Regions from separate parts of the Streptomyces sp. NPDC031274 genome, predicted to be linked through region 2. Evidence: riboswitches for the same ligand, from Rfam matches in the RefSeq annotation. Region 2 holds a riboswitch; each other region holds the start of a gene.
The links. Region 2 has a riboswitch for cyclic di-AMP ahead of ACZ5CR_RS39355 (C40 family peptidase). Riboswitches for the same ligand answer to the same signal wherever they lie in the genome.
Positions count from the first base shown of each region.

Region 1: it holds a riboswitch for cyclic di-AMP, as region 2 does, so the genes downstream of both, ACZ5CR_RS26340 (transglycosylase SLT domain-containing protein) here and ACZ5CR_RS39355 (C40 family peptidase) in region 2, are expected to answer to the same signal.
Region 3: it holds a riboswitch for cyclic di-AMP, as region 2 does, so the genes downstream of both, ACZ5CR_RS42445 (M23 family metallopeptidase) here and ACZ5CR_RS39355 (C40 family peptidase) in region 2, are expected to answer to the same signal.

Region 1 covers NZ_JBVIHP010000017.1:145,605-155,214, forward strand. The annotation lists gene ACZ5CR_RS26320 (hypothetical protein) at 102-1,547, shown strand; gene ACZ5CR_RS26325 (cytochrome P450 family protein) at 1,619-2,845, opposite strand; gene ACZ5CR_RS26330 (DUF4232 domain-containing protein) at 3,348-4,034, opposite strand; gene ACZ5CR_RS26335 (hypothetical protein) at 4,560-4,733, shown strand; gene ACZ5CR_RS26340 (transglycosylase SLT domain-containing protein) at 4,763-5,488, opposite strand; cyclic di-AMP (ydaO/yuaA leader) riboswitch at 5,491-5,648, opposite strand; gene ACZ5CR_RS26345 (ArsR/SmtB family transcription factor) at 6,968-7,606, opposite strand; gene ACZ5CR_RS26350 (hypothetical protein) at 7,693-8,100, shown strand; gene ACZ5CR_RS26355 (hypothetical protein) at 8,093-8,365, shown strand; gene ACZ5CR_RS26360 (helix-turn-helix transcriptional regulator) at 8,952-9,610, shown strand, end outside.
Region 2 covers NZ_JBVIHP010000036.1:72,995-82,604, forward strand. The annotation lists gene bioB (biotin synthase BioB) at 1-1,140, opposite strand, end outside; gene ACZ5CR_RS39320 (8-amino-7-oxononanoate synthase) at 1,304-2,446, shown strand; gene ACZ5CR_RS39325 (DUF397 domain-containing protein) at 2,447-2,671, opposite strand; gene ACZ5CR_RS39330 (helix-turn-helix domain-containing protein) at 2,681-3,541, opposite strand; gene ACZ5CR_RS39335 (ATP-binding protein) at 3,811-4,287, shown strand; gene ACZ5CR_RS39340 (LysR family transcriptional regulator) at 4,299-5,210, opposite strand; partial or broken gene ACZ5CR_RS39345 (LysE family translocator) at 5,361-5,495, shown strand; gene ACZ5CR_RS39350 (DUF6328 family protein) at 5,543-6,127, opposite strand; gene ACZ5CR_RS39355 (C40 family peptidase) at 6,266-6,739, opposite strand; cyclic di-AMP (ydaO/yuaA leader) riboswitch at 6,743-6,906, opposite strand; gene ACZ5CR_RS39360 (hypothetical protein) at 7,270-7,578, opposite strand; gene ACZ5CR_RS39365 (ATP-dependent Clp protease proteolytic subunit) at 7,586-8,221, opposite strand; gene ACZ5CR_RS39370 (amidase) at 8,441-9,610, shown strand, end outside.
Region 3 covers NZ_JBVIHP010000049.1:3,305-12,914, forward strand. The annotation lists gene ACZ5CR_RS42415 (alginate lyase family protein) at 1-916, shown strand, start outside; tRNA gene ACZ5CR_RS42420 (tRNA-Met) at 1,018-1,091, shown strand; gene ACZ5CR_RS42425 (hypothetical protein) at 1,183-1,551, shown strand; gene ACZ5CR_RS42430 (PLP-dependent cysteine synthase family protein) at 1,614-2,729, shown strand; gene ACZ5CR_RS42435 (MFS transporter) at 2,726-3,976, shown strand; gene ACZ5CR_RS42440 (PP2C family protein-serine/threonine phosphatase) at 4,146-5,468, shown strand; cyclic di-AMP (ydaO/yuaA leader) riboswitch at 5,794-5,940, shown strand; gene ACZ5CR_RS42445 (M23 family metallopeptidase) at 5,952-7,043, shown strand; partial or broken gene ACZ5CR_RS42450 (aldo/keto reductase) at 7,267-8,211, shown strand; gene ACZ5CR_RS42455 (PrsW family glutamic-type intramembrane protease) at 8,240-9,610, opposite strand, start outside.

The DNA.
Region 1 (9,610 bases), on a different contig from region 2:
CCGTAGGTGGGGAGGGCCCGCGAGTGCCCGTAACCGATCCCAGGCTGGGGATCGATGTCCCTGCGGGGTGGGCGGGGGATCCTCGTCACCGGCTGGTCGCGGTGGGGGATTCGCTGACGCAGGGATTCCAGAGCGCGGCGATCTTCAACACGTCGTTGTCGTATCCGGCGATCGTCGCGTATGAGCTGGGGTGTCTCCCGCAGTTCCGGTATCCCCTCTACGGGGGCTTGGGCGGGCTGCCCTTCAACCTCGAGTGGTTCCTGCGCGATCTGGAGGACCGCTTTGGGCGGAGTGTGGACTGGTGGGAGGTGCCGCTGGCCTTGTTCCGGGCTCGCCATGTGATGGACCGGGTGGAGGACTACTGGGAGCGAGGGGCCGGCCTGGCTGTGCCGTCGACAACGGCGATCATGCACAACCTTGCCGTGTTCGGGTGGGATCTGCGCGATGCGCTGTCGAAGTCGGCGGACGAGTGCCGTAAGCGGATCGACGTGCCGAGGGACGACCTCGTGAACCAGATCGTGCAGAACGCCGGTGAGCGCGCCGCCCTGAGGGTGCTGCCCACCCAACCCCGGACAGCGGGGGCCCTGACCCAGCTGGGTGCGGCGGCCGAGCTGGGCAAGGACATCGAGGGCACCGATGCGGAGCACGGCATCGAGACACTGGTCGTCTTCCTGGGCGCGAACAATGCCCTGCGGGCGGTGACCGACCTGCGTGTGGTGTGGAGTGAGGACGCCGGCTTCGACGACCTGGACGCCAAGCGCCGCTTCACGGTCTGGCGGCCCAGGCACTTCACGTCCGAACTGCGCGAAGTGGCCGTGGAAGTCGCCGACATCAAGGCACGCCACGTCATCTGGTGCACGGTTCCGCACGTGACCATCGCGCCGATCGCACGCGGCGTGGCGGTCAAGGTCCAGCCCGGTTCGCGGTACTTCCCCTACTACACCCGTCCGTGGATCAGCGACCGGGACTTCGACGTGGGCAGGGACCCGAGCATCACCGCGGAGCAGGCGCGGCAGGTGGACGACGCGATCGACGCGTACAACTACGCGATCACCGATACGGTCCGCGCTGCCCGGACCGAGGGGAAGGACTGGTACCTCCTTGAGACCTGCGGCCTGATGGACCGGCTGGCGTCGCGCCGCTACATCGAGGACCCCCTGGCGCGTCCGGACTGGTGGCGGCCCTATCCGTTGCCGCCGGCACTGCAGGCGCTGTCACCGCCGCCCAACTCGCATTTCCTCGCCGGCAAGGGCGGACGGCGCGCGGACGGCGGCCTGTTCTCGCTCGACGGTGTGCACCCCACGACGGTCGGATACGGGATTCTCGCCCAGGAAGTGATCAACGTGATGCGGCTGGCGGGCGTCCGGTTCTTCCGCCCCGACGCGAGCACCCCTCATCAGGACCCGGTGCTCGTGGACTTCGGTCGGCTCATCCGCCACGACACACTGGTCAACCATCCGCCGGAGAATCTCGGCTCGGCCCTGGGTGTCTTGAGCTGGGCCGATGAGGCCCTGGACCTGTTCCGTCGGGTGTTCTCCACCCTCTGATGGAACGTCAAGTTCGTGTCGGGGCGCGCAGTGGCTCTGGGACTTCCGGTAGTGCCGGGTCGAGTCAGCTCTCAGCGTTCTGGGCCAAGGACGACCGGCAGTTCCCGGTGTCCGTTGGAGATGAATGATTCCGCGGGGCGCAGCTCGGATGCGGGGACGGCGAGGGTGAGGCCGGGGAAGCGGGTGAACAGCGCCCGCAGCGCGATCTGGGCTTCCATCCGGGCCAGAGCCGCGCCGAGGCAGACGTGGACGCCGTGGCCGAAGGCGAGATGGGTCTTGTCGGCCCGGGTGAGGTCGAAGGAGCCGGCGCTGGGGCCGTGGAGGCCGGGGTGGCGGCCTGCTGCGGCGTAGGAGGCGAGGATGGCCTCGCCCTGGCGGATCACGAGTCCTGGTGTCAGGGCGATGTCCTGGACGGCAAAACGCATCGGCAGGTGCGCAACGGGTGCCTCGTAGCGCAGCGTCTCCTCGACGACGTCTGCCCAGGCGCTTGTGCCCTCGCGGACCTGGGCGAGCTGTTGAGGATGGGTGAGCAGCGCGACGATGGCCTGGTCCAGGAGGTTGACAGTGGTCTCGTAGCCCGCGCTGATCACCAGGAGGAGCGTGTCGAGGAGTTCTTGTTCACTCAGCGCGGAGCCGTCATCGTCCCGGGTGGCTATGAGCACGGAGGTCATGTCCTGGCCGGGCGTTTCACGTTTGGCCGCGACCAGGTCGGCCAGGATCGCGTACACCTCCTGGGTGTTCGCGGCGGCCTCATCGGGGCTGAGCGTGGTGTCGAAGACGCCGTCGACGGTACGGCGAAAGCCGGGCCGGGAGTGGTCGGGGATCCCCATGAGTTCGCTGATGACCCGGATCGGGAGCGGATGGGCGAACCGCTCGCGCAGGTCGGTGGGTTGCCCGGCGGGAAGGGTGGCGAGTTCCTTGAGCAGCGTGTCGGTCATCTCCTCGATACGCGGCTGCAGGGCGGCGATACGGCGCGAGGTGAAGGCCGGGCTGACCAGGCGCCGCAGCCGCCGGTGGTCGCCGCCGAAGGCGGTGAACATGTTGTCGACGGCCACCCACAGTGCCAGCGGCCAGGTGCCGAGGATCTGGTCGGGGAACATCGGCCAGTGCCGCCGGGGGTCTTTGGAGACCCGCGGGTCGGTGAGGAGCTGTTTGAGCAGGGCCGGGTCGGTCACCGCCCACGCCTCGACGCCCAGGACGTCGACGCGGGTGGCCGGGCCGCGTGAGCGCAGCTCGGCGTCCTCGGCGTGTCGGTCGCTGCCTGCGGCGTCCAGGACAAGGATCTGCGGCTGGTCCATGCGAGAACTCCTCAGGTAGGGGCGACAAGCGGCGCGGTGCGGGCGGGTGGCGGACAAGGAAGCCAGTTCGCGGTGGCGGAGGGCGGGGACAGCCTGCTCCAACCTGCGAAGTACGTCCAGGAGTTGCGCAGTTGCCCGCTGACAGATCAGGCCGCCGACCGGCCGGGCAGTCCGGCGCGGGGACAATCGCACCGGTACGTTGCACCACCAGGCCGCAGCGGATACCGGCCGCTTTCTCGCCGACCGCGACACATTCCGTCGTCTGTTCCGGCAGCGCGGATCCTTCCGGGGACTGGGGACTGGGGACTGGGGACTGGGGACTGGGGACTGGGGACTGGGGGCCGGGGAGCGGTGACCGGGGCCAGCAACGTCCCGTAACCGCGTCCCGCGCAAGCCCGACCCGTGCACTACGCGAGACGAGTACTACTCGCGCCGAGTGCTACTCGAGACAAGTGTTACGCGAGACACGTGCTGACCCTGTTGATCAGGCTGACCTCGCTGATCAGGAGGAGCCGCCCTGACCGGCACTGCCGATCGGGCCGACCTTCACCGGGGAGCCGGCGCCGTCGGTGACGGGCAGCGTGGCGGCGCCGGGCCACGCCAGGGTGAACGACTTCGTCTCGCCGGGCGGGGTCACCACAAGGCTCGTGACCTTCACGCCGGAGCCGCCCGAGTCGTTCATCGGGTAGCTGACGTTGAAGAACGTCGACTTCCCGTCCTGGAGGGTCATCCGGTCGGCCGGCTCGCCGGTGCGCTCGGCGGACAGATCCCCCTCGCTGGTCTTCAGGTCGAGGCCCGCGAACCCGGACAGCACGCAGCCCCGGCCGCTGCTGTTCTTCATCTCCACCGCGACGGAGCCCTCCGTGTCGCCGTCGATGGTGCTGTCCGATGCAGTGATGTCCAGATCGTCGGTACGGCACTTGTCGGCGGCCGTGCCGTCCTCGTCCGAGCCGGTCCCGGCGTCCGTGCCCTGCCCGCCCGAGTTTTTCCCGGCGGAGTCCTCGCCGCCGCCCTGCTCCGAATCGCCCGAGCCCGAACCGCCGTTCTGCTCCGAACCGCCGCCCGACGAAGACGTACTGGATGCGGACGACGGGTCGCCCTGTCCCGTGACGTCGTCGTCGTTGCAGGCCGTGAGCGAGAGACTCGCGGCAACAGCCAGGGCGGCGAAGGTGAGCTTGTGAACGCGCATCGTGTCTTCCTCAGAATCGGATGGGGTGCTGACGGTGCTCGCTACGAGCGAGCACTTCTGACCACCAGGACCCGCCCGGCCGGGCTTCCCGTTCCGATCAATCACCGCCTAATGCATCCCTGTTACACACACCTCCAGGCACCACTCGCACCACGATCGGTCACACCCCGCCTCACAACCGGCCTCTCCCACACCCCTGCCGTGGCCCGCCGCAGGCGCTGTACAGGCGCTGTACGGCAGGGGATTCAGGGGTTCTGTCACGGCGCGCCGCAGAGCGCCGGTGTACGTCACCGGCCGACCGTAAAGGCGGTTCCCGCCACCGTCGAGGCCTGCTCGCGGCTGCCGCCCGGCTGGGACAGACTCGTAACCCGGCGGACCTTGACCCGATCCGGTGTGTCGAGGGTCGTGCGGGGGAGTGGTGCGGCCAGGCAGCACTCCGCCTTGCCGCCCCCCAATGAATCTCGTCCAGAACGGATCTCGTCCAGGCGGGAGCCGTGCGGGATACCTTGGCGGGCGGTCTTCGCAATGCGCAGGGAAATCGTCGAAGACGGCCGCCTTGATCGCGGCGAAGCCGTCGGCCACGCGATGGCCGCGCCCCAGGCAGCGGATCGGCGGTTCTTGGCCGTCGCCGACGGCCCGACCCTGAGCTTCGTCGAGCTGGCCGATTGGCCGAGTGCCTGCGGGACCTGGGGCTCCTGAAGGCGGGGCTGTGACAGTCACCGAACGGTCTAGTAGGGGCCGTTCACGTTGTCGATCGAGCCGTAGCGGTCGGCCGCGTAGTTGCAGGCGGCGGTGATGTTGGCGACGGGGTCGAAGCTGTCCGTGGAGGTGCCGGGCACGTGGTACGCGGCGAAGGTGGGGTCGATGACCTGCAGGAGCCCCTTGGAGGGCGTTCCGGCGACGGCGTTGGAGTCCCAGTTGTTGGTGATCTGAGGGTTGCCGGACGACTCGCGCATGATGTTGCGGTGGATGCCCTCGTAGGTGCCGGGGATGCCGTGCTGGGCCAGTACGTCGAGTGACTCCCTGATCCAGCCGTCGAGGTCGTCGGTGTACGTCTTCTTCGCCGGGGCTGCGGCGGGCTCGGCGGTGAGGGTGTCCGTGCGCTCGGAGCGGTCCGCCCGCTGAGCGGGGGCGTTTTCGCCGAGGGTGAGTTTGAGACCGGGGTGGATCATCTTGGGGTTGTCGCCGAGCGTGCTGCGGTTGTCCGCGTACAGCTTCTTCCAGCCGCCGCTCAGGGAGTGCTCGCGGGCGATCTTGGCGAGGGAGTCACCGGCGGCGACGACGTACGTCGTGGGGGCCGCGGCGGGCTTGGCCGCTGCGCCGGCCGGCGCAGCGGCTGCGGTGGTCGCACCGAGCACCGGGAGGACGAGCACGGCGCCGCCCGTGCCTGCGGCGGCGAGGTTCCGGGTGAGCGGGCTGGACTTGGGGCGGCGGTGCTTTCCCTTTGCAGGCATGACGATTTCCTCTCCGTCGCCTGCGAGGTGAGCTGTCGGGTTCGGACGGGAGATGTCCGGCCGCACTGTGAATGCGACTTCACCCCGGAGCCGTTCCGGAATCCGGATCGGCGGCTTACCTGGGTCCCCCGCTCCTGCCGTGCGTAAGTGAGTGGGATGGGTTTCCGGACAGCGGCAGGATTCGGCGTTCCATCCGGATTGACGGTGACGTTAGGCGAGGAATGCCAGAAGGAACAAGACACGAATTCGCATAGGCAATGCGCGAGGGCTCGCCTCCAGGCGAACAGGGCCGCTCGCACTCATTGATCAAAAACCCCAAATTTCTTAGTGCGCAACGGAAGTGCGCCCAACGGTTCGCAGTTGTTCCCAGCGGCGCCGCGACCGGAAGCGTGACTCAATTCACTGAAGGGAATGCAGCACGAGGGTGCCCCATATGGCTTTATTCGGCATGAATGGCGCGCAAAATAGACATTGGGCCGCGCGTGACCCTGGCGGCACGGGCGCCGGGGCAGGGGGTGTGGTGGCGGTTCACCGCCCTCGCTTTCGCGAAACAGGCACTCTCCCGTACCCGCAACCAGCAGAACTCGCCGGGAAGCGATCCTGCTGGGTCAGGTCCTGCTGTGTGCGCCCCCTGACGCCGATGCCGCAGGGCCCTGGCCGGAGTCTGCCGCTGCCTCGCCCCGCACCCGGCAGGCGAATCCGGCTGCCGGTCCCGGGCCGCTGCGGTCCCTCAGGGGTAGGGGCTTCTTTGTCTCTGTATCCGTGCGGAGACACGGTGTCGGCGGAGCCGGTACTGTCGACGCCCGCAGGATCGACCCTCGGTGGCTTTCCGTCATTTCGCTTCCCCCCCCCCCGCAAAGCGAGGCTGGCTGTGCGCTGGTTGCATGGGGCCAGAATTCCCGCCTGTGTCCGAAGGAGGTAAGGCCCCGATCTCGGTCCGTCCCGCTGGATGTGACGGCATATCAATCCCCTCTCGAGTGTTGTGCATCATGAATTAACGCCGGAGCTGAGAACTCTTTTCAGCTGACGGTCAGATGACCCGAGAGGGTGCCCTGGAGGAAATTCCCGCAACTCCCGCCCAGGGGAGGGAAATCCCGGGGTCCGCCCGGCTTCAGGAGCGGCCCGAGCCTCCTCTCTTAGCATTCTCCGGGGCTCGGGCCGAAGATCGTGACGCGCCCGGCGGAGTCCGGGGCCCGGGGAGGGTGGAGCTGTACTGTGCCGCCGATTTCGATGCGGGCGGAAGGCGCAGCGGATGCGGTGGCTCGGCGAGGTCGCCAGCTTGCAGGAGAGCCTGCGGCACATCGACGACAAGAACAGGAGAGCCTGCGGCACATCGACGACAAGAACAGGAGAGCCTGCGGCACATCGACGACAAGAAACAGCGGGCCGAACGCCTGCGAGCCCAAGCAGGTCGAGGCGAGGACGGCGTCGCTGCCCTGGACTGACCTCTATGCCAGGACTCTGTCGTCTGGTGCGGCGCTAATCGCCGTCCGGCTCAGTCGGCAGGGTGGGCCGGGAGCCCTCGTCGGGCACAACTACCAGGCGTACGGCCATGTGCCGGGAGTCGGGCGGGTGGTCACCGGGCTCCGTCTGGTATTTGCGTAGAAGCGTCTGGTACTCCTCGACGAACGCGGCGACCTGATCCTTCGTCATCCGCAGTCCGGCGCGGTAGATCTGGTTCCAGCCTGCGGAGGAGTCGTACCCGGCGTATGCGCTCACGACCAGGTTCAGGTCATGGGTCATCTTGAGGGCGCCGATCTTCACCGCGGCCTCGCGCTCGTCGGCCGCCAACTCCAGGCCCGGCGGCGTGAAGATGTCCGTCATGAGTGACTTCCACCAGCGTTCCCGGCCGGTGGACCGCTCCTCGATCTCGGCAATCAGCTTGAGGTCGGCGAGTTTGCGCAGGTGGTAGCTGGTGGTGCCGGTGCTTTCACCGAGGGCCTTGGCGACGCTGGTGGAGTTCGCTTCACCGTGCTCGCCGAGGTAGCTCAGGATGTCGCGGCGCACCGGGTTGGACAGTGCCTTGTAGAAGGCTTTGAGGTCCGGGCCGGTGAGCACTCTCTTCTCGGGGCGCTCGACCATGTCGGCCAGCGTACTGCAGAGACTCTCTGCAGCCATCACAGAGACTATTTGCAGAATATCTCTGCAATAGCTACTTTGACTCAGGAGGGTGCCGGCAGGCGCTGGAACGTGCGGGGGTCGAGATGCGAAAGAACTTGGTCGGCAGGCTGTTACTGGCCGCAGGGCTGGCGCTGATGCCATGGCTCGCAGTGCTGTGGACGACATTGCCGGACCCCTATCAGGCGCAGCACTGGCGGGTCGGCTGGGTCGGCTTCGTCGCGTTGGAGATCGCCGGTCTGCTGACGTCAGCGGTGCTGGTTCGGCGTAGTGACCACCGGGCGCCGCTGGCGTCCATCGCGACAGCCGTGTTGTTGCTGGTCGACGCCTGGTTCGACGTCATGACGGCCGGGCACTACGCCCTCATCTCGCTGACGCTGGCCTGCACGCTGGAACTCCTCCTGGCGGCACTGTGCGCTGTCGTCGTGCTGTGGCCGCCGATGGCGGCTTCCGTTCAGGCAACCGCGGTGCAGCGGGTGGCCGTCCATGCCTGAATCACTGGATGCCCAGATGCGGGACGAGATCGACGATCAGGTCGCGGAGGCATTCGACGCTTACCTGGCCGACAGGTTGGCCGAACCGGGGCCACTGCGCGCGTCACTGGCATTGAGGCGCAGCACCAGGCTAGTGCTGGGCACAGTCGGATTGGGCGTACTCGCCACGGCGCTGGCGCCGGACGGAAGCGCCGTCGTCTGCTGGATCTGGGGAGCGATCGCGGTGATAGACCTCGCCTGGCTGCTGACCGCACGCCGCCGTTGACGGTCCGCGGACCAAGTCCTCGCCTGCCAGTCGATCTCGCTTGGTCCATAGGGTTGGGGACTCATGGCGACCGGCTGAACAAGGTGGAGTTGAGAGCGAAGATGTACGTCGCACACGGGCGCTCGCTCCCGTGTGCGAGCTCATCGGCGGATAAGCCGCTTACCCAACGCTGCTGGTTATTGCAGGGAAGCGTCTTCGCCAACAGCGGGCAGGAGGCGTTCTCGGAGGGGCACGCCCACGCCTTCAGTGTGAGCAGGCCCATGCCGACGCGGTGGTCTTCCTGGGCACCTTGACGGAACGCCAGCGTCGCGTACTTACAGGGATACTTGGCTGTTCCGCCGTGAGTCTCGCTGATGCACTGACTGCTGACTCAATCCTTACGCCGAGCGCAGCACGATCCGTATCCGTATCCGGTGCCACTGCGCGCACGAGTGGGTCGAGGGCGAACTGACCCGCTTCCCCGTGATCCGGTCCTCCCCGCCGCTGAGGACCGCCCCAGCTCGGCACGGGCCATCTGATCTGACACGGGCCGTGGATCTGGCCGTCCCCTTCTATCTCCAACTTGTGTTGTTCCTAGAATGGCGAGGTGAAGGACATCGACGCGATCGCGGTGCTGCAGGATCCTGTGCGGCGCCGCCTGTACGAGTACGTGGCGGGGCAAGGCCGTGAGGTCGGCCGCAACGAGGCCGCCGAGGCGGCAGGGGTGGCGCGCACGCTCGCCGCGCACCATCTGGACAAGCTGACGGAGGCGGGCCTGCTCGAGAGCGGCAGTCGCCGCCTGACCGGCCGTTCGGGGCCGGGGGCGGGCCGCCCCGCCAAGGTGTACACGCGAGCGCGGGCCGAGCACTCGGTGTCGCTGCCCGCCCGCGACTACCGCACAGCCGCTGAACTGCTCGCCGAGGCTGCCGAACAGGCCGGCCTGGACGCCGGGCTCTGTGCGGCCGCGCGCCGCCGGGGCGAGACCCTGCGCGGCTCGGCGGCGCCCTGCGGCGACCTCGACGAGGCGGTGGAGATGTTGTCCGCGCGCGGTTACGAACCACATACGGAAGCCGCCGAAGTGAAGGACATGGAAGGTGCCGAGGTGGCGCCCCGCGTGGTCCGTATGCGCAACTGCCCCTTCCATGCCGTCGCCGAGCGCTTCCCGCCGCTCGTCTGCGGGATGAATCTGGCGCTCCTGGAAGGGCTGCTCGGCGAGGACGGTCCCGTCCGCGCCCGTATGGATGCCAGGCCCGGGGAGTGCTGTGT
Region 2 (9,610 bases):
TACCGCCACCAGATCCGTGCGCGCCTCGGTCTCCGCGGCCTCGGTGGGAGCGGGCGCCGCTTCGGACGAGCCGCACGGCCCGCAGCCGCCCCCGCCGTCCCCGTGCGACCCGCATCCCGCCGCCGCGATCGCGTCCGCGCGGTGCTCCGGCAGCGTCACCGTGCCCGCGCCCTCGACCTCGAATCCGGCGTCCGCGATCATCTCCAGGTCGGTCTTGCCCGCCTGGCCCTCGCTGGTCAGGTAGTCGCCCAGGAAGATCGAGTTGGCGAGGTGCAGGGCCAGGGGCTGCATCGTGCGCAGGTGCACCTCGCGGCCGCCCGCGATGCGCACCTCCACGTCGGGGCAGACGAAGCGGACCATCGCCAGGATGCGCAGGCAGCGCTGCGGCGTGAGGTTCCACTCCTTGGCCAGCGGGGTGCCCTCGAAGGGGATCAGGAAGTTGACCGGCACCGAGTCGGGGTCGAGGTCGCGCAGCGCGTAGACCACGTCCACCAGGTCCTCATCCGTCTCGCCCATGCCCGCGATCAGACCCGAACAGGCGGAGAGGCCCGCGGCCTGCGCCTGCTGCACGGTGTCTACGCGATCGGCGTACGTGTGGGTCGTGGTGATCTGGCCGTACGTCCCCTCGGACGTATTGAGGTTGTGGTTGTACGCGTCCGCGCCCGCCGTGCGCAGTTTGTCCGCCTGCCCCGCGGAGAGCAGCCCGAGGCACGCGCACACCTCGACGTCCTCGTTCTGCTCCTTGATCGCCTCGATGGTCCGCGAGACCCGGTCGACGTCACGGTCGGTCGGTCCGCGGCCGCTCGCGACCAGGCAGACCCGCTTGGCGCCGCCCGCGACCCCGGCCGCCGCGGACTGCGAGGCCTCGTCGGGCTTCAGCCAGGTGTACTTGAGGATGCCCGCCGTCGAGCCGAGGCGCTGCGAACAGTACGAGCAGTCCTCCGGGCAGAGACCTGACTTGAGATTGACCAGATAGTTGAGTTTCACCCGCCGCCCGAACCACTGACGCCGCACCTTCCCGGCGGCGGCCACCACGTCGAGAAGCTCATCGTCGGAGGTGGCCAGCACGGCCAGCGCCTCTTCGCGGGTCGGCAGCTCGCGCCGAAGCCCCTTGTCCACCAGCGTGTTCAGCAGATCCATGGCGCTGATCCTTACGTACGAGAGCCTCCCTTTCCAAGGAGACTTCGCACAACAGAAACGCTGAGAGGTGTGGGTATTGCCACATCCTGGCCCGGTGGCCGGACGGCTAGGGTCTGTGCACTGTCTACAAACCGGCCAGTGATGACGACCCGGAGGAACCGCCATGGCGAGCTCGCCGTTCGACTGGATCGACGAGCAGGCGAGCCTGCGCGCCCGGGCCGGACTCGTCCGCACCCTGCGCCCCCGTCCCGCCGACGCCGGAGGCCTCCTCGACCTGGCGAGCAACGACTATCTGGGCCTCGCCAGACACCCCGTGATCACGGAGGGCGCGGCGGCCGCGGCCCGGCGCTGGGGCGGCGGAGCGACCGGCTCCCGGCTGGTGACCGGCAGCACCGAGCTGCACGCGGAACTCGAGCGTGAACTCGCCGAGTTCTGCGGCTTCGAGGCAGCTCTCGTCCTCTCCTCCGGATACGCGGCGAACCTCGCCGCGGTCACCGCCCTCGCTCCGCACGGCTCGCTGATCGTCTCGGACGCGGGCAACCACGCCTCGCTGATCGACGGCTGCCGCCTGGCGCGCGGTACGACGCAAGTGGTGCCGCACGCCGACCCCGAAGCGGTGCGCAAGACGCTCGACGGGCACGCGGGTCCCGCGGTCGTCGTCTCGGACACGGTCTTCTCGGTCGACGGCGACGCGGCTTCACTGACCGAACTGGATTCCGTTTGTGCGGAGTTCGGTGCCGGTCTCATCGTCGACGACGCCCACGGGCTCGGGGTGCTCGGCGACGGCGGGCGGGGTGCCCCGCAGGCGGCCGGACTCGCGGGCAACGCCCACACGGTGGCCACGGTCACCCTGTCGAAGTCCTTCGGCAGCCAGGGCGGCGCGGTCCTCGGCCCCGCCAAGGTCATCGACCACCTGGTCAACGCGGCCCGCACCTTCATCTTCGACACGGGACTCGCCCCGGCCGCCGTGGGGGCGGCTCTCGCGGCTCTGCGCCTGCTGCGCGGGGAGCCCGAGCGCGCCGCACGGGCTCGCGAGGTCGCGGCCGAACTGCATGAACGCCTCACGGCGGAGGGCCTCTCGGCGGTACGGCCCGATGCCGCCGTCGTCTCCGTGCGCGCGCCGTCGCCGGAAACGGCCGTGCGGTGGGCCGCCGACTGCCGGGGCGCGGGCCTCGTCGTCGGCTGCTTCCGTCCGCCGTCGGTGCCCGACGGCATCTCGCGGCTGCGGCTGACCGCCCGGGCGGATCTCACCGGCGCACAGATCGCCGATGCCGTCCGGGTGATCAGCCGCACCGCACCGCGATAGTCACCGGAGGCCGTGGACGAAGGCCTCCCAGGTGGCGGGCGAGAAAAGCAGGGCGGGCCCTGCCGTGTTCTTCGAATCGCGCACGGCGAGCAGCCCCTGCTTCGGCCCTGAAGCGAGCGGAGCTGTTTCCACGCAGTTGTTCATGCCGTTGCTGCGGCTGCTGCGATGCCACCGTGCGTCGTGCAGAGACGTGCTTGAAGGTACGTGCCGAGGCAGTGCAGTCATGGTGCCCCCTTACGCGCCGTCACATATCCCGGCGATGTGATCCGTTGATTCCTCGGGTGAAAGTGCCTTTCTGCGAAGGGAGTTGAAGGCATCCGTGTACGCCCGGAGGTCCTCTCTCCGTTCGAGGTAGAGGCTACTCGTCAAGTGGTCGAGAACAACCACATCCAGATCAGCAATGTTCGGAAATGAGAAAATAACGAAAGAGCCGATGAGGCCGACGTGCTCCCCTGCGGTGAACGGCAGCACCTGAATCCGCACGTGGGGCAGTTGTGAGGCTTCCAGTAACCGTTTCAACTGGCCCGCGAGGACCTGACTGCCGCCCACCGGCCTGTGGAGCACCGCCTCGTCCAGGACCACGCTCAGGTGCAGCGGAGGAGCCGCGCGCAGCACGTCCTGACGGGCCAGACGCACCTCGACCAGCGCGTCCACCTGCTCGTCCGGCCTTCCGGCGAGCGCTGCCCGCGTCACCGCGCGCGCGTAGTCCGGAGTCTGCAGCAGCCCCGGCACGACGGTGGTCTCCAGGGTGCGGACCCGGCAGGCCTGTGACTCCAGGCTGATGAAGTCGCGGTAGGCGGGCGGCAGCAGCTCGCGGTAGGCATGCCACCAGCGGCGGCGCCCGCCGTCGTCCTCCGGGCCCGCAAGCGCGACCAGTAACTGGCGCAGGTGCGGGTCCTTCACCTCGTACGCCTCGAGCAGCAGGCGTACGTCGGCCGCCTTGGCGCCGCTACGCCCCGTCTCGATCCGGCTGACCTTCGACTGATGCCAGCCGACCCGGTCCGCTGCCTGGCCGCTGGTGAGTCCGGCGTGCGTGCGCAGCGCGCGGAGCTCGGCGCCGAGTTTCCGGCGGCGCACCGCGGGACCGTACCGCATGTCCGTCTCCTTCCCGGCGGAGCCTCTTTCCCGGACTCCTCAGGCCTCTCACCGGCGACAGTAGAGGAAGCGTCGGCCTCTCACCCAAATACGGTCTTCCGTAGCAGAGTTCACCGCTTCGAGCGACAGATATATGCACATCTTGGTGGATGGCCACCTGTGAGCGCCCCGAGAGTGGCAGGCTGGCGCAGAGCACCATTCCGGGACTGTCCTCGTGCCTTCCGTGACGAGTCGGAGCCGAGCCCCGGTGGGAAAGGGACAGCGTCGCCATGGCAGACCTTCAGGAAGCATCCGTCACCCTGCCGAGCGATCCTGCCTCGGTCTCCGCGGCCCGGAAGTACGTCTTGACCGTCCTCACCGAGTGGGGCCTCGCGGACGACACGGAGGCCGCCGACACCGTCCGGCTCATCGTCTCCGAACTCGCCACGAACGCCGTCCAGCACACCCGGGGCCAGTCGCCCACCTTCACGGTGGAGATGGAGCTCGACCGGGAGGAACAACTGCGCATCGGCGTCACCGACAGCCATCCCCGCTACCCCAAGCGGCTGCCCGCCGCGGTCCAGCAGGACAACGGCCGTGGCTTGGTGATCATCCGCTGGCTGACCATGGAGTGCGGCGGCAGGCTGTCGGTCACGCCCACCCCCGAGGGCGGCAAGACGGTCTGGATCGCGCTGCCGTGGACCGCGACGATCCGCGGTGACGCGACAGCGGCCCCCTCGGCTTCGCCCTCACGCTCAACTGGCTGAGCGTTTCGCCCTCACCCCGCCGAGCGTCCGAAGGCCCCCCGGAGCAGCGCCCGGAAGGTGTCCGCCGCGGGGTGTGACCCGTCGGAGCGGTGGACGACCGAGATCGTACGGCGCAGGTTCCCCGGCTCAAGCGGCCTGACCCCCACCGGGGTGACCGCCGTCCGCGCCACCATCTCCGGTACGACGGCGACCCCGAGCCCCGCGCTGACCAGCGCGCACACCAGCGCGTAACTGGGAGTCTCGACCAGGACCGAGGGCGTCGCCCCGGCCCGGACGAGTACGGACTCCACGCCCTGCCGGGGTGGATGCGAAGGCGCCATGCTGATCAGCGGCTGACCGGCAAGATCGCTCAGAGGCAGCCGTGACGAGGTGCTCACGAGCGCGTGGCCGGGCGAGGTCACCAGGACCAACTCCTCGACCAGGATCTGCTCCGCGGACACGGACGCGGGCAGCGGCAGCGCGTCCGCGGGCTCGTAGGTGTGCGTGAGGGCCAGGTCGACCTCGCCCGCTGCCACGGCCGCGACGCCGAGCGGCGGTTCATAGCCCCGGACCGTCAGTTCGATGTCCGGATGGGCGCGGCGGAACGCGGTGAGCGCGGGCGGCATCAGATGGATCCCGGCGGTGGTGAAGGTCCCCACGCGCAGTCTGCCGCCGGACAGGCCCGCGAGCCGGGCCAGTTCGTGGCGGGCCTGCTCCATCTCGTCGAGGACCCGGCGCGCCCGCGCGAGAAGGAGCTCGCCCGCGCCGGTGAGGCGTGCCCCGCGGTGATGCCGGACCAGGAGCGCGGTGCCCGCCTCCCGTTCGAGCTTGGCCAGCTGCTGGGAGAGGGCGGGCACGGTGTAGCCCAGGCGTTCGGCGGCGCGGGTGATCGATCCGGCCTCGGAGACCGCCACCAGTGCGGCGAGCCGCGTCGGGTCGTACATGGAAGTCTCCCGGTGCAGGAGCGTGCGGGAGCCGACGGGCCGTGCGGCCGTGGGGTGCCGTCCGTCGGCGTGGGGGTAAACGCCTGCTTAAGGCAGACCCAGGATATTCCACATACCTGCTGAAGGCAGAACGACGGCAGCCTTGGGGTCGTGGACGCACAACCGGTCACCTTCGCCGGAGTCGCCGCGGGCATGGTCGCCATGCCGGGCGCCGACTTCGCCGTGGTGGTGCGCAACGCCCTCACCTCCCGCCGCGCCGGAGTCGCCTGCGCGATCGGGGCTGCGGAGGACGCGTACGGCCCGTTCGATCGAGGGCGGTACAGGTGTCGCGCTCAGCGTCCTGGGCCTGGTGCTCCTGACCGAGGGCCTGATGGCGTGACGCCGTCCGGCCCGCCGGTGTCGGTGTCGTCGTCATAGTCGCCCTTGCCCGCGCCGCGCACCAGGGCGGGAAGCAGGCCCCAGAGGCCCGCGCACACCACCAGCGTGCCCGCGCTCGCGATGATCCCGCCGGTGCGCCCCACCGCCACGTCCACGACCAGGAGCACGGAACCGGCGAGCGCGAACACCAGGACCACCATGCCGATACCGGCGAGGCGGGACGACACCCGCACGATCCGCGGCTTGGAGTGCTGCCCGAACAGCGACCTGTGCAGGGCGGCCGGCGCGGTGAACAGGGCGGCGGACAGGACGGCGAGCAGCAGTGTGGTGACGTACGTGGCGCGCTGCACCGTGTCGAGCGAGGGGAAGCGCTCGGTGAAGGCGAGCGTCAACAGGAACGCGAAGAGGATCTGCACCCCGGCCTGCGTGACGCGCAGCTCCTGGAGGATCTCAAAGAAGTTGCGGTCGGCGCGCTCGAAGCTCGTCTCGTGGCGCGGCGGCGGGTCGCCCGCGGGGGGAGCGCTGTTGTTTTCGGCCATGGCGCACGAGTATCCGCGTGGACGCCGTCCACGCCCGGCGGACGCGCCGATCAGAGGGCCGGGCGGGGGCGGCCGAGCGGCGGCGGCAGCCGTGAGGCTCCCGCCGCCGTCCGGCAGCTGACGTTCAGTGACGGGTGATCAGCGCACCCTGCCGTACCAGACGCTCTTCGTCCAGATCTTCTCGAGGCGCACCACGGTGTTGGACTTCGGGGCGTGCCAGATCCTGCCCTTTCCGGCGTAGATGCCGACGTGGTAGACGTTCCGGCCGGAGTGGAAGAAGACGAGGTCGCCGCGGGAGCGTTTCGACGCCGAGACGTGGCGGGTCTTGTTGTACTGCTGTGCGGCGGTGCGAGGCAGCTTCTTGCCCGCGCGCTTGAAGGAGTAGAGGGTCAGGCCCGAGCAGTCGAACCTGTGCGGCCCCTTCGCTCCGTAGCGGTACGGCGAGCCTTTCTTTGAGGCAGCGATCTTGAGCGCTTTGGTTCCGTGCGTCGCGGCTTCTGCTTCCGTCGTGAGCCCTGGGCCCACGAGGGTGCCGCCCACGACGGCGAGCGTGAGGACCGATACGGAGCCGGCCCTGGTCAGCAGCGACGGAACATGATTCAGCGCGGTCATGCGCAACCCTTCGTCAGCCGCCTGTGAAGGATGACCTGTCGGATTCGGGCTGGCGAAGTTGCCCGGCCGCGGTGTGCGGCTTCACCCCAAGGGTCGGCGTCCGGACCTTCCGGACCGACCCGTCATGCCTGGGTCCTCCACTCCTGCCGATGCACCGATGTCGACCGGTCATCCGGGTGGCGGCAGGACTCGGCGTCCACCCGGACCGCCCCGCCGCTGTGGCGGGGGCTTGTCGTCGGAAGGGATCTTGACCCGTCAAGGGTGCGAATTCCGAGCCGAAACGGCGTTTTGTGAGGCTCCTCACGCCTGAACCGTTCGGGTGGACAAAGTCTGATTCGGGATCGGGGTGAGGCCCTCGACGATCGTTCGACCAGCACCGGAACGAGGAATTCCGGCCGTCGCGTACACATCTGACGCAACCGCGGACAGCCCGAATGACTACGATCGTCTACGCCGAACGAGGTAGCCCGTTTGGTTCGTTTGAGTCCCGCCCCGGACGGTTCGGACGTCAGGGCCGGGGTGACGGAGGCTCAGGATGCCGACGGGGGCGGCACAGTGACCCGTCCGGCTCGCCGCTCCCCGTCCAGCACACGGAGCGCTCGGGCCAGCGTCGGCGCGTGCACGGCGCTCTCGCCCCGCTGGTGCATGAGTGTCAGGGCGTCCCGCAAGGCGGTCGCGCTGCTCACCAGGGCCTGTGCGGCGCGCAGCCCGCCGTAGGTGTCCGAGGCGCGGGCGGGATTGATCCGGCCGACCAGGTCGACCACTTCGAGGTACCGGTCGATCAACTCGCCCTCGGCGCGGGTGAGCGCGGGCAGCTGAGGAAGCTCGGGCGGCAGCACCGGTGGCTCACCTCGCGTCCGGGGTGCGCAGGGACGATGTGCGGGTCGCGATGATCCGGTCCACCAGGCCGTACTCGACCGCTTCGGAGGCGCTGAGGATCTTGTCGCGCTCGATGTCGGCCGCGACGAGCTCCGGGCTCCGGCCGGTGTGTTGGACGAGCAGCTTCTCCAGCTGCGCCCGGGTGCGCAGGAGTTCGTCGGCCTGGATCGCCAAGTCGGTCGCCTGGCCGTGGATCGGCTCGGCGAGCGAGGGCTGATGGATGAGGATCCGGGCGCCCGGCAGCGCGCATCGCTTGCCGGGGGTGCCCGCGGCAAGCAGGACGGCCGCCGCCGACGCGGCCTGGCCCAGGCAGGCCGTCTCCACGTCGCAGGTGACGAACTGGATCGTGTCGTAGATGGCCGTCATCGCGCTGAACGAGCCGCCGGGAGCGTTGATGTAGAGCGAGATGTCGCGGTCGGGCGCCAAGTATTCGAGGTGCATGAACTGCGCCATCACGTCATTGGCGGAGGTGTCGTCGATCGGCGTCCCGAGGAAGACGATGCGCTCCTCGAGCAGCTTCGAGTAGGGATCGAGGGTCCGCTGCCCCGTGGAGGTGCGGTCGGTGAACTCGGGCAGGACATGGCGGGCGAACGGTCGGTTCATGGCACGTCTCTCCTCTGGCGGGGGTGGCTGCTCCCCAAGGTGTCTGTAAAAAATGTACAGGACGTACGTAACGTCGTGATGGGGAGCATGTTCGAGTGATCCGCCGGAGTCAACAGACGCACCGCGTTTCAGCCGCTCGCTGAGAGCGCATGCCGAGAACGCGGCCACGAACGTCGGCCGCCGACCGCCCCGAAAGCCGCCCCGAGCCGAAAGCGTCGTATGAGCCCTGAAGCCCACCGAGTCCCCGACGCCGGGGAGCTCGTCCACCTCACCGCCCGCGAACTCGCCGCCCGGATCCGCGAGCGCGAACTGTCCGCGCGCGAGGTCGTCCAGGCGCACCTGGACCGGATCGAGCAGGTCAACGGCGCCGTGAACGCCGTGGTGACCCTCTCGGCGGAGCGCGCGCTCGACGAGGCGTACGCCGCCGACGAGCAGGCAGCGCGCGGCGAACCGCTCGGCCCGCTGCACGGGTTGCCCATCGCACACAAGGACACGCACGACACCCGTGGCATCCGGACCACCTACGGGACCCCGCTCCTGGCCGACAACGTCCCGGACCGCGACGAGCTGATCGTCGAGCGCATCCGCGCCGCCGGGGCGATCACCGTCGGCAAGACCAACGTGCCCGAGTTCGCTGCCGGTTCACACACCTTCAACCCGGTCTTCGGTGCCACCCGCAACCCGTACGACCTTCGGCGGTCGGCGGGCGGCAGCAGCGGGGGAGCGGCGGCGGCGCTCGCGTGCGGCATGCACCCGCTGGCCGACGGCAGCGACATGGGCGGCTCTCTGCGCAACCCCGCGTCGTTCTGCAACGTGGTCGGCCTGCGCCCCTCGCCGGGTCGGGTGCCGAGCTGGCCGGACACCGCCCCGTGGTCGACGATGGCCGTGCAGGGGCCGATGGCGCGCACGGTGGCCGACGCGGCCCTGCTGCTGTCCGTCGTCGCCGGGCCCGACCCGCGCTCGCCGATCGCTCTGGAGATGCCGGGGAGCGCGTTCGGCGGATCACTGGAACGGGATCTGAGGGGGCTGCGGATCGCCTGGTCGCCGGACCTGGGGGGAGCGGTGCCGGTCGACCGCGAGGTCACCGAGGCGTTCGCGCCGGCCGTCACGGTCTTCGCTGACCTGGGGTGCTCGGTCGAGGAGGCCTGCCCTGACCTCTCCGGTGCCGACGAGGTGTTCCGGACCTTCCGTGCCTGGCAGTTCCACCTGGCGCTCGGCGAGCTCGTGGAGACCGCGGCCGACCGGATGAAGCCCAGCCTGGTGCGGAACGTACGGCAGGGGCGAACGCTCACCGGTACCGACCTGGAGCGGGCCACCGTGCTGCACGGCGAACTGTTCCACCGGGTGAGGGAGTTCTTCGAGCGGTATGACGCCCTGGTCCTGCCGACC
Region 3 (9,610 bases), on a different contig from region 2:
CGACACCCGCCCCGGACAGGGCTGCGTGGAGGAGCGCGAGGACGCCATCGCCGCGTACACCCAGGCCCTCCTCTGGAACATCACCGGCGAGCGCGCGCACGCGAAGAAGGCCGTGCAGATCATGGATGCCTGGTCTGAGGTGATCACCCGGCACACGGAGGCCAACGCGGGCCTCCAGACGGCCTGGGCCGCCTCATCGTGGGCGCGCGCCGCCGAGGCCGTGCGCTACACCTACGACGGCTGGAGCGACGGCGAACTCCTGCGCTTCGAGCGGATGCTGCGCAACGCCTATCTGCCCCAAGTGCGCGACGGATCGGCCGATTTCAACGGCAACTGGGATCTCCTGATGGCCGACGCGACCATCAGCATGGCCGTCTTCCTCAACGACCACGAGTCCTTCGAGAAGGCGGTGACGCACTTCAGGACCCGCGTGCCCGCCTACTTCTATCTGAAGTCGGACGGACCGCTGCCGGTCTCGCCCGCGGGCAGCGGCATCAACACTCCGGAGAAGCTCCAGAAGTACTGGTTCGGGCAGAAGACCTTCGCCGACGGGCTCTCCCAGGAGACCTGCCGCAACTTCAAGCACGCCAGCTACTCGCTCGCGGCCACCGCGCACATCGCCGAGACCGCCTGGCACCAGGGCGTGGACCTGTACGGCGAGGTCAAGGAGCGGCTGCGGGCCGCCCTTGAGTTCCACTCCAAGTACCAGCTCGGCGCCAAGGCACCTCAGTGGCTGTGCGGCGGCAAGGTGCAGCGCGACATGGGGCCCGACACCGAGGTCGGCCTCAACCACCTGCGGGATCGGCTGAAGCTCGACCTGCCGGAGACGGAGAAGCTCACGCGGAAGGGGCGGCCCGAGGGGACGGACGATCTGTTCGTGGCCTGGGAGACGCTGACGCATGCCGAGAACGTGTGAGTGGTGAGCGGTGCGAGCGGTGGGTGGTGGGCTCCGTTCGCGGGTGGTTCTCCACCGGTTCGCTTTCACTCCCCCTGATGGCGTAGAGTTGCATTCAACGGCGCGGGGTGGAGCAGCTCGGTAGCTCGCTGGGCTCATAACCCAGAGGTCGCAGGTTCAAATCCTGTCCCCGCTACTAAAGACCGAAGGCCCGGATCCATTACTGGATCCGGGCCTTCGGTGTTTTTTGCGTAAGTGTGCGTGCGGTGCGTAGTTTCATGGTCACTATGAGTCGTCTGCGAACCGTGCTGTCGGTGGTGCTGCTCGCCGCCTGTGCGCTGTTCGTCGGCGCGTGCCACGGCCCCCACGGTCTCGCCCCCGCGGGAACCAGCGTGGTCGCTCCGGCCCACCATGTCTGTCCGGGAGCGGGGCACGCGGAGCACGCGGGTGCCGGGCGGCAGGCCGCGGGGGCGCCGGCGGAGCGCAAGCGGGGCGAGCGCGGGAGCGGCGGACGGGCGGCGGCGTGGCCGTTCGTGCGGTGGAGCGGCTGGGGGAGCGGCGGGGCGAGCGAGCGGGCGGAGTGCGCGCGGACGCGGGCCGGGCCGCCGCTCGCGGGGCAGCGGCTTCTCGTCGCCATCGGGGTGGACCGGAACTGACGGGTGCGCAGTGCGCGCGTCCCCCGTACCGAGTACCCGAGAGCCCGAAGGGCATCACGCACATGATCAGCAAGCTTCAGCCCGCGGCGACCGCCGTGGGGAACACACCCGTGCTCTGGATCGACGAGCCGTCCCCCGACGGCGGGCGCGGCTACTGGGCCAAGCTGGAGGGCTTCAACTTCGGCGGGATCAAGGACCGCGCCGCCCTCCACATGGTCGAACGGGCACGGGCGCGCGGCGATCTGCGGCCCGGCGCACCCATCGTCGAGTCGACGTCCGGCACGCTCGGGCTCGGTCTCGCGCTCGCCGGGGTGCGCTGGGGGCATCCCGTGCACATCGTCACCGACCCGGGCCTCGAACCCATCGTGGAGCGGATGCTGGCCGCCCACGGGGCTCGGGTGCACGTCGTACGCGAACCCTGTGGCGAGGGCGGGTGGCAGCAGGCGCGGGTGGACCGGGTCGGCGAGCTGATGGCGGTCCTGGGGGAGGGGGCCGCGGATACGGGTGGGGCGTGGTGTCCGGATCAGTACAACAACCCGGACAATCCGGCCGCTTACGGCGGGCTCGCCGCTGAACTCGTCGAGCAGCTCGGCCAGTTCGACGTGCTCGTCTGCGCGGTCGGGACCGGCGGGCACTCGGGCGGGATCGCGCGGGCCCTGCGGGGCGGGGCCCTGCCGGGTCTTGAGCTGGTGGGCGTGGACAGCGTCGCCTCCACGATCTTCGGGCTCGCCGCGGGGCCGCGGCTTATGCGGGGGCTCGGTTCGTCCATCCATCCGGGGAACGTCGACCACGGCGCCTTCGACGAGGTCCACTGGGTCGGTCCTGCCGAAGCCGTGCACGCGGCGCGGCGGCTCGCGGCCCGGCAGTTCGCCACCGGGGGCTGGAGCGTGGGGGCGGTGGCGCTCGTGGCCGGCTGGCTGGCCCGGACGCGACCGCGCGGGACACGGATCGCCGCGGTCTTTCCCGACGGGCCGCAGCGGTACTTCGACACGGTGTTCAGCGATGAGTTCTGCGCGGGGCACGGCCTGTTGGGAGGTGGGGCGGTCGTGCCGTCGGCCCCGCAGGAGGTGGCCGGGCCGGGGGAGTGGGTGACCGGGTGGTCGCGGTGGTGTCCGCGGCGGCGGTCCCGGTGCGCGCTGGTGGGCGGGATCGAGAGGGAGACGGGGGGCGTCCAGTGAGTCACGTCTGGCGCCGGGCGCGTGCGTTCGATCCGGCCGTGCAGCTCCTCTTCGTCAATCAGTTCACCATCAACCTCGGCTTCTACATGCTGATGCCCTATCTGGCGGCGCATCTGTCGGGCGGCCTCGGGCTCGCCGCCTGGGCGGTCGGCCTGGTGCTCGGCGTGCGCAACCTCTCCCAGCAGGGCATGTTCCTGGTCGGCGGCGCACTGGCCGACCGCCTCGGCTACAAGCCCCTGATCGTCGCGGGCTGCGCCCTGCGCACCATCGGCTTCGGCGCGCTCGCCTTCGCACAGACGCTGCCCGTCCTGATCGCCGCGTCGATGGCGACCGGCCTGGCGGGGGCGCTGTTCAATCCGGCGGTACGGGCGTACGTCGCCGCCGATGCCGGGAACGAGGAGCGGCGCGTCGAGGCCTTCGCCCTGTTCAACGTCTTCTACCAGGGCGGAATCCTGCTCGGCCCGCTCGTCGGGCTCGCGCTCACGGGGATCGACTTCCGGGTGACGTGCGCGGTCGCGGCGGCGCTGTTCGCGGTGCTTTCGGCGGTGCAGGTGCTGCGGCTTCCCGTACGGCGGCGGGCTGCCGTCGTGGAGGAGCAGGGGCAGGGGCAGGAGCGAGGGCAGTGGCGGGTGGTGCTCGGCAACCGGTCCTTCTGGCTCTTCTCGCTCGCGATGACCGGGTCGTACGTCCTGTCCTTCCAGGTCTATCTCGCGCTGCCCCTGGAGGTGGAGCGCCTTGTGGGGGACGGCACCGCGGGAACCGTCGCGACGAGTGCGCTGTTCGTGGTCTCGGGGCTCGTCGCGCTGGTCGGGCAGCTGAGGATCACGGACCTGTGCCGACGTACGTGGACGCGGGAGCAGTGTCTGGTCGCGGGGCTCGGGCTCCTCGGGGCGTCGTTCCTGCCGCCCGCGCTCGGCGGATCGGGGTACGTCGGGGTCGCGGGGCTGCTGGTGTGCGCGGCGGGGCTCGCGGGGGCGACGGCCGTGCTCTACCCGTTCGAGATGGAGACGGTCGTCGCGCTGTCCGGCGACCGGTGGGTGGCCACGCACTACGGCCTCTACAACACGGTGTGCGGCATCGGCATCACCGCGGGGAACCTCGCGACCGGCACGCTCCTCGGCGTCACCCGGTCCGCGCCCGCTGTGCTGTGGCTCGGCCTCGCGGCTCTGGGCGCCACCTGCGCGCTCGCCCTGCGCGGCCTCTCCCGGACGGGCCGCCTCGCCCCGCAGCCGGTCGGGGCGCCCTGACCCGGGCTAACCCGGTCGGCCCAACACAGGTCGCCCCGCGCCGTCGCTCCGGGAACCCTGGACGAGGACGAGCGCGGTCATGGATCTGGTCCTGGCCGCGGGATTCGGCAGGAGAAGACCGGTGGGGCAGCGAGGAGGAAGCGGCGGCCGAGGGGAGGGGGCGGCGGGCATGGGGTCGGGAGAGCGTGCGAGTGCGGGCGCGGGTGGCGGGAAGCGTGCGGGCGCGAGCGGCGGGAAGCGTGCGGGCGCGGGTGGCGGGAAGCGTGCCGACGGCAAGTCCGCGAGTCGAGGTCCAGGCAGTCGGGGCCCCGGCAGTCAGGGTCCAGGCAGTCGAGGTCTTGGCAGCAGAGGTCCCGGCAAGCGGCCGCGCGGGGCTTCCGGCAAGAGCCCCACCGTCCGGCACGAACGGGCGTTCGTACGGGCGCTTCCGCTGCTGCTCATCGTCGCTGGGATCGTCTACGACACCGTGACCCCGCCCCAATTCACCGCCGCGCCCCTCTTCACCGCCGCCCCGCTCATCGCCGCGCCCTTCTACTCGCTGCTCAGCACCACCGTCATCGGCCTCTGTGCCTCCGTCGCCGTGCTCGGCCTGCACTTCAGGGCCAACACAGGCTCCGACGTCGATGCCGTCACCGAGGTGTTCACCGTGGTGACCGTCGCCGTGCTCGCCGTCCTCATCAACCGCGTCGTGCGCCGCGGCGACGAACAGCTGGCCTCCGCCCGCTCCATCGCCGAGGCCGCCCAGCGTGCCGTACTGCCGCAGCCGGATCCCCGGATCGGCGGGCTCGATGTCGCGGCGCGGTACGAGGCAGCGGAGGCCGACGCGTTCATCGGGGGTGATCTGTACGCCGTTCAGGACACCCCGCACGGCGTACGCGTCATCGTCGGCGACGTACGGGGCAAGGGCATGGGCGCGGTGGCGGCCGTCGCCGTCGTCATCGGGGCGTTCCGGGAGGCCGCCGAGCAGGAGAGCACGCTGGAGGCGGTGGCGCAGCGCCTGGAGCGTGCGCTCGCGCGTGAGGGCACGCGGCGCGACGGGCTCGACGACTTCGAGGGGTTCACCACCGCCATCCTCGCGGAGATCCCGCACAGCGACGGTCTCGTACGTCTCATCAATCGTGGGCACCCGGGGCCGCTGCTCCTGCGCGGCGACGGGCGGCTGTGTGTCCTGTCGGCGACCGAGCCCGCGCTGCCGCTCGGGATGGGCGAACTGGGCGCCTGGCCGGACCGCGCGGACGAGACGGAGTTCCCGCCGGGGGCGATGCTCCTGCTCCACACCGACGGGCTCTCCGAGGCGCGTGACAGCCGGGGCGAGTTCTACGATCCTGCCGCCCGGCTCGGCGGCCGGATCTTCCCGGGACCCAATGGCCCGGACACGCTCCTCGCCACGCTGACCGAGGAAGTGCGGCGGCACACCGGGGGCGGGACGACCGACGACATGGCGCTGCTCGCGGTGCGGCGGCCGTTGGTGACGGGTGACGGTGACGGGTGACGGCGACGGGTGACGCCAGAACCGATGCCACAGGGACCGATGCCGCAGGAACCGATGCCACGGGGACCAATGCCACAGGGACCGATGTCACAGGCCGTGACTGAAGGACACCGCTCCGCATAACAACTGACGTACCGTCAAGGGGATGTGAAGCTCCGGTGTGTGAAGAAGTGGGGTCAACTCGCCCCGTTCCTACCCCCGGTGTCCCGGTAAGTACTGGCCAGATCCGTTAACGATCAACTGGAACAGCTTGGAATACGACCCCGCTGTCTATTAACGTTCGATAACGCAGCGCGGTCGTCCCAACCGACACTCGAGTCGGCTCCGCGCGCACGCGCCTAATCCCGCAAGGGAGCCGGGGAACCACTAATTGGGGTGAATCGGTCATCTGTGCATCCGTGCCAGATGCTCGTAGGAGACCTTCCTGCTCCGAACCCGTCAGCTAACCCGGTAGGCGAGAAGGAAGGAAAGGAGTGCGCCCCGGTGGCGTCCAACCGCCCTGCCCCCCAAGGCACTTATGTACCGAATGATGACGATTTCGGCGGGTACGACGACAATTCCTGGGAGGAATGGAATCCCACCGAGGAGTCCGTCCGCCCGGTCCGCGGCAGGCACCGCGTCCACAAGCGGGGCGGTGGCGGGCTCGCCCGCAGCTCCACGGTTCTCGGTGTAGGCGTCATCGCCGCCGTCGGCGCGGGCGGCATCGCCACCGCGCAGGGCGGCAAGCCCCCGGTCTCCATAGAGATGCCGGACCTCTCGGCCGTCACGGACTCGCTGCCGGAGGCCAAGTCGCTCCCGGGCGTGGGGTCCTTGATATCCGACGGCTCCGATTCCTCCGACTCCGCCGCCGCGGAGAACGGCGTCGCGGTGGCCGCCGCGCCGCTGAGCGCCGCCGGTCTCAGCACCACCGACGCCGAGCAGGGCTCCACGGACGCGGGCGAGGCGCTGCGGGCCCGCATCATGGAGCAGGCCGAGAACCAGCAGGACCAGGCGGACGACGCGGTCCAGAAGGCGGCCGAAGAAGCCGCCGTCAAGCAGGCAGCCGCACAGGCCGCCGCCAAGCAGACCGCGGCCGAGAAGAAGATCGCCGCCGAGAAGGCCGCCGCGAAGAAGAAGGCCGAGGCGGAGGCCAAGAAGAAGGCCGAGGCGGAGCGCCTGGCCAAGCTCGCGAAGAGCTACACACTGCCCGTCGGCTCGTACACGCTCACCGGCACCTTCGGTCAGCCCGGCTCCATGTGGTCCTCCGGCTACCACACGGGCCTGGACTTCGCGGCTCCGACGGGTACGCCGATCAAGGCCATCCACTCCGGCACCATCAAGGAGGCCGGCTGGGCGGGGGCGTACGGCTACCGCACGGTCCTGGAGCTCGACGACGGCACCGAGCTGTGGTTCTGCCACCAGTCGTCGATGAGCGTCAGCGTCGGTCAGAAGGTCACCACCGGCGAGGTCATCGGCCGCGTCGGCGCGACCGGCAACGTGACGGGGGCCCACCTCCACCTGGAGGTCCACCCGGGCGGCGACTCGACCGGGGTGGACCCGGCGGCGTGGCTGCGCGGCAAGGGCCAGTCGCTCTGATCGACCTGCTTTGATCCGGTCTCCGGTCGCTCTGACCGACCCGCTCCGATCTGGTCGCTCCGGTCCACCCGCTCTGATCCGGTCACTCTGAAGCAGCCTCCGAACTCCGGCGGTCCTGGCGACAACCCCCCGACGTCAGGGCTGCCGGTTCGGCGCGCCCGCTCTTCTCCGGTCTGGTGCCGCTGTACGGAATGCGACGCTCTGTAAGGGCGTTGTCTTCCTCATGACTTCTCTCCGCAAGCTCGGCTCGTCCGACCTCGACGTCTTCCCGCTCGCCCTGGGCGGCAATGTCTTCGGCTGGACGGCAGACTAGGCGCAGTCCTTCTCCGTGCTCGACGCCTACACCGCCGCCGGCGGCAACTTCATCGACACCGCCGACGTCTACTCGGCCTGGGTGCCCGGCAACAAGGGCGGCGAGTCCGAGCACGTCATCGGCGACTGGCTCGCCGCACGCGGCAACCGTTCCGACGTCGTGCTCGCCACGAAGGTCGGCGCCCACCCCGATTTCAAGGGTCTGTCCGCGAACACCATCAAGTCCGGTGCCGAGGAGTCGCTGCGCCGCCTGCGCACGGACTACATCGACCTCTACTACACGCACTACGACGACCCGACCGTCTCCGTCGAGGAGATCATCGGCGCGCTCGACGACCTGGTGACGTCCGGCAAGGTCCGCGCCATCGCCGCGTCCAACGTGACCGCCGAGCGGCTCCAGGAGTTCCTCGACTTCTCCGACCGCGAGGGCCTCGCGCGCTACGCGGCGCTCCAGCCGCACTACAACCTTGTCTCGCGCGACACGTACGAGGGCTCGCTCCAGGAGGTCGCATCGCGCTCCGGCCTGGCCGCCGTCCCGTACTACGCGCTCGCCTCCGGCTTCCTGACCGGCAAGTACCGCCCGGGCACGCAGGTCGACAGCGCGCGGGCCGCGGGCGCAGGCAAGCACCTGGAGACCGAGCGGGGCCGACGGGTGCTCGCCGCGCTCGACGAGGTCGCTCAGGCCCGCGGCGCCGAGATCGCGACCGTGGCCCTGGCCTGGCTCGCGGCTCAGCCGACGGTGGCGGCGCCGATCGCGTCGGCCCGTACGGTCGAGCAGCTGCCCGCGCTGCTGGCGGTGGGGGAGCTCGAACTGACGGAGGCCGAGGTGGCGACGCTCACGGCGGCTTCCGCCTAGGGAGGCCCCAGGGCCTCTCGTTCGGGCCCTAGCCGCGGTAGGGGTTGTACGCGGGGTAGGGCATCGCCGGTTGGGCGTACGGATATCCGTAGGGCTGTTGGTACGGCCGCGGGTATGACTGCGCGTACGGCTGCTGGTACCCGTACGGCTGTGGGTGCTGTGGGTGTTGCGGGTACCCGTACGGCGGCGGCATCGGTACGAGAACCGGTGCCGTCGCGCGCGCCGCGTAGGCGAGTGCGGGCCGTGCCGCCTCACGGCGCTCCCACAGCGCGTGCAGCAGCTCCCGCTCCCGTACGACGAAGTCGGCGCCCGCGCGGCCCTTGCGCCCCCGGTGCCGCAGGAGCGCGAGGGAGGTCGCGTACGTCTCGTACTGGGCGACCGTGCGCGCCGCGGCCTTGCCCTGCGTGTACGAGGCGTAGTCACGGGCGAGCGTGCGGGCGCGCATCGTGCCGAGCGCGTACGGCTCGGGCGCGGTGAGCCAGCCCGCGAGCGCGTACGCGGGCAGTTCCGCGCGCACGATGCGCAGGCCGCGCTGCCTGATCCAGATCACCAGCCAGGTGAGCAGGCCGAACGACGGCAGCATGAAGAGCGCGTACACGGCGAAGAAGCCGTAGTCCCCGAAGCTCGCCGAGCCGTTCCACAGGGCGTGCAGGCCCATCGCCAGGAGGAGTCCGCCGACCGGGAGCAGGACGCGGCGCCAGTTCTGCCGGTCGGCGCTGAGCGCGGCGATGCCGAAGCCGATGCCGGTGAGCACGGTGAAGAGCGGGTGTGCGAAGGGCGACATCACGACGCGTACGAAGAACGTCGCCGCCGTCACGGACGCGAGCCCGGTCCCGCCGTTGAGCTGGTCGGTGCCGAAGGCGCTGCCGAGATAGAGGATGTTCTCGGTGAACGCGAAACCGGTGGCGGTCACTCCGGCGATCACCACGCCGTCGACGATGCCGGTGAACTCGCGTCTGCGGAAGAGGAAGACGAGCAGGACGGCCGCGGCTTTCGCGCTCTCCTCGACGATCGGCGCTATGACCGTCGCTCCGAGGTTGTCCGCGCTGGTGGGGTCGGCCGTGGCGGTGGCTATCCAGCGGGTCGCGAAGCTGTTGGCGACGATCGCTATGAGGGCCGCGGCGCAGGCGCCCCAGGCGAAGGCGAAGAGCAGATTCCGCCAGGGGCCCGGCTGGACCCGTTGCAGCCAGCGGAAGGCGGCCACCAGGAGCGGCACGGGCAGCGTCGCGAGGCCGAGCCCGACCAGGAAGCCCTGGGTGCCGGTCTGTTCCCGGACCAGGGCCAGGATCACGAGGCCGGACAGGGCGAGCAGCGTGACCAGGGCGGCGGCGCGTATCGCCCGCCGCTGCCACCAGCGCGCGTGCCGCAGCCCGGCGGGCCCTGCGGGGGGCATCGGGTG